One region of the Paenibacillus sp. Marseille-P2973 genome, then DNA from elsewhere that is predicted to be linked to it. Evidence: predicted binding sites of a transcription regulator. Region 1 holds the regulator's gene; each other region holds the start of a gene.

Region 1 (3,149 bases):
CCAGTATATGATAGATCAGCTTGGATTAACCGAAGCCGCGGCGGAGGACAGACTGATTACTTCGATGCTGCCTTCCCCGTTCAATTACCGGGAACAGGCGCTGCTGGTCATTCCGCGGGACTTTCCAAGCGTAAAGGGAAGTGTAGGCGACGATCATTTCGTGGCTACTCTGGTTCAGTCCCTTGCCGACACAGCGGTGGTAACGAAGGGCCGTATGATGGTCCTGTTTACATCGTACCGGATGCTGAGGCAGGTATATGATCCTTTGAAGGAGCAGCTGGCCGGACAAGGAATTACCGTGATCGGGCAGGGAATGGATAGCGGAAGCCGGACCAAGCTGACCCGTCGCTTCCAGGGACAACATGCTTCGGTGCTGCTCGGAACGAGCAGCTTCTGGGAAGGCGTGGACATTCCGGGGGAAGCTTTGACGAGTCTCGCTATCGTCCGTCTGCCTTTTCAGCCGCCCAACCACCCGCTTGTGGAGGCAAAGAGCGAACGGCTGCAGCAGCAGAAGAAGAACCCGTTCATGAAGCTGTCCGTTCCGCAAGCCGTCATTCGGTTCAAGCAGGGCTTCGGACGTCTGGTCCGGTCTTCGCAGGACCGCGGGATCGTGGTTGTTTACGATACACGCATCTTGGAATCTTACTACGGGAAATACTTTTTATATTCTTTGCCCGGACCGAAAATGGAGCATATGCCGCTCGGGCAGATGGTTCCGCGAATTTCGGAATGGCTGAACGCAGAGGAACAATAAACGTTCTTCAAATCGCGCCTATTAGGGGGATAACCAAATGAAATCGGAAAAAATTTCTGACGCCGTAGTACGCAGATTGCCGGTGTATTTACGTTTTCTTAATGAACTGAGCCGCCGGGAGGTCCCGACGGTTTCTTCTCAGGAGCTTGGACAAAAGCTGGATCTCAATCCGGCGCAAATCCGTAAGGACCTAGCTTATTTCGGCGACTTTGGCCGGAAGGGGATCGGATATGACGTCTCCTATCTGATCGAGAAAATCCGCCAGATTCTGAACTTGGACCAGCAGATCAACGTGGCTTTGATCGGAGCCGGTAATCTCGGACAAGCATTGTCGAATTACAACGCTTATTTGAAGGACAATATGAAAATCGTCGCCGTATTCGACGCATCCCCTGGTAAAATCGGTACCCAGATCAACAATATCACGATTCAACCGATCGAAGATCTGGTGGATACGGTAAGAGGCAATCAGATCCGGATCGGAATTATTACGGTTCCCGCACCGGAAGCCCAGCGAGTAGCCGACCAGCTTGTGGCCGCTGGAATTGGGGCTATCTTGAATTTTGCGCCCACGATCCTTAAGGTGCCTTCTGAGGTGCGGGTGCATGCGGCCGATTTCACAACCGACTTGATGAGTCTTGCTTATTATTTGAACGGAGGAAAGGAACATTCGGAACATGAATCGGAAATGGTTGATTAAAGACGGAACCTTCGCCGTGCCGGACCGGGAGAAGCCGGTCATTCGCGGATATATGCTGGTAGAAGGCAGCACGATTACTTATATAGGCGAACAGCGCCCGGAAGAAGGCGTGGAGGGCGCCGAAACCTTCGACGGTAAAGGCCTGCTCTTCTTGCCGGGACTCGTCAATACCCATGGTCATGCCGCCATGTCTTTGCTTCGCGGTTATGGGGATGACATGGTGCTTCAAACCTGGCTGCAGGAAAAAATGTGGCCGATGGAAGCTAAATTTACCGGGGAGGATGTCTACCGCGGCACAGCATTGTCCGTTCTGGAAATGCTGAAAGGCGGAACAACGACCTTCCTGGATATGTACGATCACATGGACCAAGTGGCTTCCGTTGTCGAGCAATCGGGGATCCGGGCGGTACTGACGCGCGGAGTCATCGGGCTATGCCCGCCTGACGTTCAGCAGCATAAGCTGGATGAGGCGGTGGCTTTTGCCCGTAATTGGCATGGTAAAGCGGACGGGCGGATTACGACGATGATGTCGCCGCACTCGCCTTATACCTGTCCGCCGGATTATATCGAGAAGATCGTTCAGGCGGCACATGACCTGAATCTGCCGCTGCATACGCATATGTCGGAAACACGGGCCGAGGTCGAGCAGAACGTAGCGGATTACGGATTGCGTCCGGTTCAGCATTTGTTAAACCTGGGATTGTTCAGCCGTCCGGCACTTTTGGCACATGCTGTGCATTTGACGGATGAGGAGATCGAAATTTTGGCGGCGCACAATGTGGCCGTTTCCCATAACCCGGGCAGCAATCTCAAACTGGCAAGTGGAGTTGCCCGCGTACCGGACCTGCTTAAAGCGGGCGTAACCGTATCATTGGGCACAGACGGACCAGCAAGCAATAATAACCTAGATATGTTCGAGGAAATCCGCCTGGCAGCTCTTATTCACAAAGGAGTCTCGGGCGACCCGACCGCGGTTCCGGCCGCGGAAGCGCTCAGAATGGGTACGGAATACGGTGCGAAATCGCTCTTCCTTCAAGACACGGGCAGGCTGGCCGCGGGCATGAAGGCGGACTTCATCGCGCTGAATACAGAGCAAGCCCATTTCTTGCCACGGACGGATTATATTTCCCATGCCGTTTACTCGGCGGGTTCGAAGGATGTCGAGCATGTTTGGGTGAACGGTAAGCAGGTAGTTAAGCACGGAGCTTGTCTGACACTTGACGAGGAGAAGGTCCGGTTTGAAGCCCAGGCTGCCTTTGAGGGCCTGTTAGGCCGATAACATGCCGCAGGGTATGAAAGAGAAACCGGAATAAGCCGGCATCGGGGAAAGGAAGAGTAGGTTGAAGAACAGAACCAAATGGATCCTGCTCTCCATTGTGATTTTGGTGCTGGTGCTCATTGGCCTTCACCGCTTTTATCTGTATGTCCACGAGGATATATGGCAAGGAGAGAATGAAGCCGTTCAACGGGCCAGACAGGAAACCGGACTGACCGAAGCCGAAAAAGTGTGGAAATCGGTCTGGGACAAAGTATGCTGGGTAGTGGAAGGCAAGGATGCAGACGGACAAGAGATCATGGTCTGGCTGCCGGAGGGCGGGCAGGCTGAAGTAAAGCCGCTGTCCGAGGGCGTATCGGAAAGCCAAGTCCGTACAATCATACATGATCAATATCCCGGTATTGAAGTCGTGCGGCTTA
Region 2 (3,149 bases), on a different contig from region 1:
CACCCTTTTCACGTTGATCAGATTGACAGCCGTTACGTTCGACGAAGTCGAGTTACGTCCATAAGATCCGCAGCCCAGCGTCAGCGAAGGCAGGTTCGTATTGTAGATGTCGCCGATCCCGCCTTGCGAAGAAGGTTGGTTGACGAGAATCCGGCAAGTAGGCATCCGATCCGAATAATTTTGAATAATTTCTTCATTATTACTATGAATTACCGAAGAGTGCCCCATACCTCCGAATTGAACCACTTCAAGCGCGCGTTCGATGCCTTGTTCGGCTGTTTTAACTTTGTAGCAAGCCAGAACCGGGCTCAATTTCTCAGCGGACAACGGGAATTTTGGACCTACGCCTTCGATTTCGGCAACCAGAATCTTCGTTCCGGCCGGTACATCGATACCGCACATTTGAGCGATCTTTACGGCAGGTTGGCCGACGATGTTCGGGTTCACTGCGCATTTGTCTGCAATAATGGCTCCGGCTGTCAGTTTAGCCGCTTCATCTTTGTTGACGAAGTAACAGCCGTTTGCAATCATCTTCTTCTTCACTTGATCGAACACCGGCTCTTCGATGATTACCGCTTGCTCGGATGCGCAAATCATGCCGTTGTCGAACGTTTTCGAAAGGATCAGGTCATTGACCGCTTGATCCAGATCCGCGCTCTTTTCAATGAAGCAAGGCACGTTACCAGGACCTACGCCGAGTGCCGGTTTGCCGCAGCTGTATGCCGCTTTAACCATCGCCGATCCGCCGGTTGCCAGGATACAAGCAACGTCAGGATGGTTCATCAGGCTGTTCGTACGATCCATGGAAGGATTCTCGATCCATTGAATGCAATCTGCTGGCGCTCCGTGCTTAACGGCAGCTTCGAGCAGGATTTTCGCGGCTTCCGCGCTGCACTTTTGAGCGGATGGGTGGAAACCGAAGATGATAGGGTTACGAGTTTTGATAGCAATGAGAGCTTTGAAAATGGTAGTCGATGTAGGGTTGGTTACAGGAGTGATCCCCATGATGATGCCAACCGGTTCTGCGATTTTTTGGAAATTGTCATAAGGGTTATCTTCAATTACGCCAACCGTTTTGTTGTTCTTGATGCTGTGGTAAATATACTCGGTCGCAAACATGTTCTTAATGATCTTGTCTTCGTACACACCGCGTCCGGTTTCTTCAACCGCCATCTTCGCCAGATACATATGTCTGTCAAGTCCGGCCAGCGCCATAGCCTGCACAATTTTATCAATTTGCTCTTGATCCATGCCCATAAAAGCTTCGGATGCTTTCTTACCTTTGTCGATCAAGGTTTGAATGTAATCTTGTGCAGTCAGCTCGGCTTTTGTCGTAACTTCGTTCTTAACGGCCATTTCTCTCATCCTCCTAAGTTGGGTAATGGACAACCCTTTTCTTTCTAGTGAATTATTTCACGTTCGGGTCCATCCTTGTGAAGCTTTGCGCTTCTCTTATGGTCTTAGCATAGCACAGCTGGTTTGATTTGTATAGTGAATTTTTTCACGTACTTTAAAATAATGAAATTTTTCATTGTTCTTTGATTGTTTTTTCAGTTCAAATTTGCATTCCAGCCTTTCTAGGCCTATATTCCCAACCTATTTAGTGAGCAATATTACACTCGGTAAAAAAGTGAAATTAGTCACAATGTTGAAATTTCGACACTTTTTCAGGCTTTACAGTCCCCTCAAACCTCTAAAAACGTTATATAATTAATTTAAAATTTTCAGAAAAATTTGGAACACAAAGGGGAAATCAATGATGAGTGAAATCGTGAGCGCTACGCTGCCCCGCGGCAATACGAGCTGTTTTACAGAGCAAAACTTCAACCGTCTTCTTGTCACTATGAAAGAAAAAGCATATCCCGAAGGAACGCATTTGTTCTGGGAAGGCGACTTTTCCGATAAACTGTTCTATGTTAAACGCGGACGCGTCAAACTGACCAAATCGACCGATGAAGGAAAAGAGCTCATTCTCTATATGTATGGACGTGGAGATATGGTGGGCCAAGCGGATCCCTTCTTTAGCACTAAGCACAGCTTCACTGCAGAAGTTATTGAGGACAGCGAGATCGGAGTAATTGAACAAAAAGACCTGGAAATCATGATTTGCCAGCATTGCGATTTTGCGATCGACTTTATGAAATGGATGGGGATTCATCACCGTCTGACACAAACCAAGTTCCGCGACCTGATGATGTACGGTAAACCGGGTGCCCTCTGCTCGACCCTGATCCGCTTGAGCAATACTTACGGCGAACAACATGGTGACAATATCCTTATCAACAAAAAAATCACCCATACCGACCTGTCGAACATGATCGGCGCCACCCGCGAAAGCGTCAACCGGATGTTGAGCGATCTGCGCAAGAAGGACGCACTCGAATATGAGAACGGCATGATCGTAATCAAGGACCTCGTGATGCTGCAGGACATTTGCCATTGTGAGCTTTGTCCGAATGAAATTTGCCGGATCTAATAAAATGAGATGTCTATGGGGAAACAACTTTATAACAAGGACGGTGCAGCCTTAGTTTATCTGCCCCGTCCTGTTTGGTATAGAGGTAATATTAACCTTGCCATTCTATATTCTGAACAGCGGTGCCTTAAGTGGTAGATGTAATCGGGTATTTTATGTTGTGGAACGAGGAAATGTCGCTGTTACGCGTCCTGACAAATAGTCCCCCATCATACACTTGCTGATTAAGATCCATATTTTTATAATCCGGAGTATAGTGAAACACGATTTTCCTAACGTCTTTGTCTGCAATATGCGATAGGATATCCTGAATTTCAAACTCCTTTGCACTTATGATATCGAACAGATCGATACGATCCTCTTCTTTCTTATAAATAACGATGATATTCTCCTCTTCCAAATAATAAATCTCCTCACTAAAAACATTCAAACCATAGAACATGAGTATCCCTTCCGAATTAGCAGTTCCCCAGCGTTGAGAATTGGGGAGCCTTTCCAGAGATCTTTGATACATCAATGCCCGGTCAGCCTCATTTTGCATATCCAGCTTCCTGACATTTTTATTTGCAGCTGAACCAGATCGATATTCCGATATATTTCCCAGTGAAAAAAGCTGTTCCTGAACCGGACGAAATCCGAATTTCGGATAAAAATCCAATACGGATTCATTCGC
Region 3 (3,149 bases), on a different contig from region 1:
ACAACTTTCCATTTAATCGTATAAATTCCGTCCTCTAATCCGGGAGTTAGCCCGGCGACAAGTCTGTCGGGACGGCTCGGATCGATAGCGGCATCCTTCTTGTCAAGGCGTTCCCCGGAGGGGCTTAGTACCTGCAACGAATAAAAGGCGGGTTCGATCTCTTCATCAAATTGAATGAATATGGATTCGGGTGATTTCTCCAGCACTTCCCCTGAAGAGGGCGAGGAAGATACGACATAAGCATGTGCGGAGGCGTGTTCCGGAATAACACCGGCCCAACATGCTAAAACTAGAATAAGAACTATCACGTACGGTTTGTATTTTTTCAGACGCAAAACGCACCACCTTACAATTGCAATGACATATGTTACACATTTATCTTATTTTACAACTATTATTACCGGATGAGTATAGTCAAAACTTCCACACCTTTCCAATTATGCCCGGTGGTATGTCTAAAGTGTGAATGTTGGACTTTTTATTGTTTGTACGAATAAGCAGTTTATTTGCACTCTTTGTATGTTGGCGATTTCAAAATCTGCTGGCGTGCGTTAAAATAATAAGTATGCATATTTTTATTAAAGGAGGAAACCTCAGTGGCATCGAACATCAAGGTGGGTATCGTAGGATACGGTAATTTGGGTCGCGGCGTCGAAAAAGCGATCAAGCAAAACCCCGACATTGAGCTCAGCGCTATTTTTTCAAGAAGACATCCGAATGAGGTTGCGGCGGCAAACGGCGTCGTGCATATTTCTGAGGTAGAGAACTATAAAGGCAAGATCGATGTTCTTATCCTTTGCGGCGGTTCGGCCACAGACCTTCCTGAACAAGGGCCGGAGCTTGCGGCTTTGTTTAATACGGTTGACAGCTTTGACACGCATGCGAAAATTCCCGATTATTTTGAGCAAGTCAACGCTGCGGCGCAAAAAGGCGGGAACGTCAGCGTAATTTCCACGGGCTGGGATCCAGGGTTGTTTTCCTTGAACCGCTTGTTAGCGCAGGCCGTTTTGCCGGAAGGGAAAGAGTATACCTTTTGGGGCAAAGGCGTAAGCCAGGGGCATTCCGATGCGATCCGTCGCGTACCGGGCGTGAAAAACGGTGTACAATACACCATTCCGATCGAATCCGCCGTGGAACGTGTGCGTAACGGAGAAAACCCGGAATTGTCGACGAAAGAAAAGCACCTTCGCGAGTGTTATGTCGTCGCTGAGGAAGGCGCCGATTTGGCGAAGATTGAACGCGAAATCAAAGAAATGCCGAATTACTTCTCCGATTATTTGACGACCGTCAACTTTATCAGCGAAGAAGAATTGAAGCAAAATCATTCCGCCATGCCGCATGGAGGCAACGTGCTTCGCAGCGGACGGACAGGGGAGAACAATACGCAAATTATTGAATTCAGCCTGAAGCTGGACAGCAATCCGGAATTTACGGCCAGCGTGTTGGTCGCATATGCCCGCGCAGTGTACAAGCTGTCCCAGTCCGGACAAACCGGCGCGAAAACAGTCTTCGACATTCCGTTTGGTTTGTTGTCGCCGAAATCGCCGGAGCAGCTTCGTAAAGAACTGCTGTAACAAAAACGGAATAATAAGGATAAATAAGGGTTGCTTGGCCGGATGGCCGGGCAACTTTTTTTGATTGTTCCTAAAGTTATTCATGCATCAATTGCTGGAGTGTCCAGAATAAGTAAGTGATTAATATCACTAACAGGGGTATCATTATGACAATTTTGCGAACTCGGCACTCCTTGGAATGCAATGTGAACAATTATCAAAATCGCCGAATACGGCTGAATTTGAGCTCTAATCGTCTGTAATCGGAATTGGGGTGATCAAACCAGAGGACCGTTAATGATATAAATGTAAATTTATTGCATTTATTCCTTTCTCTATGAATTGTCATTAGTTCAAGGCTTCCCTAACATAAAACTTAACTGATAATCAAGAATTCATCTCGCTCATCGTGATGAGGTTCACAATTTAGAAAGGGGTATCGGAATCCTATGAAAAGGAAGGGATTGCTGCTCGCTGTCTTTTCAGCGTTTCTTGTCCTTCTGACCGGATGCAACAATTTAGCTGTACTAAACCCGAAAGGTCCGGTGGCCAAGACACAATCTAATGTCATTATCTTCTCGATCCTGGTAATGGCGCTAGTTCTGCTGGTTGTTTATATTCTTTACGTTTACATGCTTACCAAATACCGCGCTTCTAAAGCCGCTCCTGACTATGAGCCGCCTCATATGGAGGGGAACAAATGGTTGGAGATCACCTGGATTACGATTCCGGTCATTATTGTTACCATTTTGTCGGTCGTTACAATTCGGAGTACTGCCGCAGTAGAGAAGGTGCCGGAAGGCTACGAAGACCAAAAACCGCTCGTGATTTATGCGGCGTCTTCCAACTGGAAATGGCATTTCAGCTATCCGGAGGAAGGGATTGAGACGGTCAACTACGTCAACTTCCCGACGAATCGTCCGGTAGAGTTCAGATTGTATGCCTATGGGCCAATCTCAAGCTTCTGGATCCCGCAGCTTGGCGGACAGAAGTATGCGATGAGCGACATGGTCAACAAGCTTAACCTTGTAGCTGAGCACGCCGGATCTTACATGGGGAAAAACTCCAACTTCTCCGGTGAAGGCTTCGCGCACATGGAGTTCGAGGCGCTGGCCATGACGTCGAAGGATTATGAAGAATGGCTTGATGAAGTCAAAACAACGGCTCCGAAACTGACGGAGCAGGAATTCGACTCATTGCTTAAAGAGAGTCATGTCGGCAGAAAATCTTATTCTTCAACACACCTTGAGTTCAGACCTGCTCCAGAAGGTGAAAATGCCGGCCACAACCATGGTGGTTCGGAAGAAATGGATATGAATTCAGAGTCCGGAGAAATGGACCACTCCGAAATGAATATGGATTCGACAGGCACAGACGACGCTGGAGCGGCGGATCATAGCTCGCACGGCAACTAATAGAACGGAAGGGAGTTAGCTAGACATGAAATGGGACGAATTTTTCGTCACTGGCGAACCGATGATCTATGGCGCGATGGTCAGCATCGTCGTCGCATCGTTAGCCATTCTTATCGGCCTGACTTATTTTAAAAAATGGGGCTACTTGTGGCGTGAATGGTTGACTACCGTCGACCATAAG

What was found. Region 1 encodes Rex, which represses fermentation and respiration genes when NADH is low (regulators of the CRP and FNR family bind a similar motif). Its sites were predicted from a motif close to TTGTGAAATATTTCACAA; they were not measured.
Region 2: the regulator Rex is predicted to act here: its motif matches at 1,402-1,419, upstream of adhE (bifunctional acetaldehyde-CoA/alcohol dehydrogenase).
Region 3: the regulator Rex is predicted to act here: its motif matches at 1,961-1,978, upstream of qoxA (cytochrome aa3 quinol oxidase subunit II).

What each region holds. Positions count from the first base shown of each region.
Region 1 covers NZ_JAGQEH010000002.1:578,380-581,528, reverse strand. Annotated here, with positions in the region: gene dinG (ATP-dependent DNA helicase DinG) at 1-754, shown strand, start outside; gene KB559_RS06230 (redox-sensing transcriptional repressor Rex) at 792-1,454, shown strand; gene KB559_RS06225 (amidohydrolase) at 1,432-2,733, shown strand; gene KB559_RS06220 (cell wall elongation regulator TseB-like domain-containing protein) at 2,795-3,149, shown strand, end outside.
Region 2 covers NZ_JAGQEH010000001.1:85,982-89,130, forward strand. Annotated here, with positions in the region: gene adhE (bifunctional acetaldehyde-CoA/alcohol dehydrogenase) at 1-1,356, opposite strand, end outside; gene KB559_RS00445 (Crp/Fnr family transcriptional regulator) at 1,760-2,476, shown strand; gene KB559_RS00450 (GNAT family N-acetyltransferase) at 2,604-3,149, opposite strand, start outside.
Region 3 covers NZ_JAGQEH010000005.1:52,217-55,365, reverse strand. Annotated here, with positions in the region: gene KB559_RS12370 (copper resistance protein CopC) at 1-335, opposite strand, end outside; gene KB559_RS12365 (diaminopimelate dehydrogenase) at 597-1,574, shown strand; gene qoxA (cytochrome aa3 quinol oxidase subunit II) at 2,003-2,968, shown strand; gene qoxB (cytochrome aa3 quinol oxidase subunit I) at 2,994-3,149, shown strand, end outside.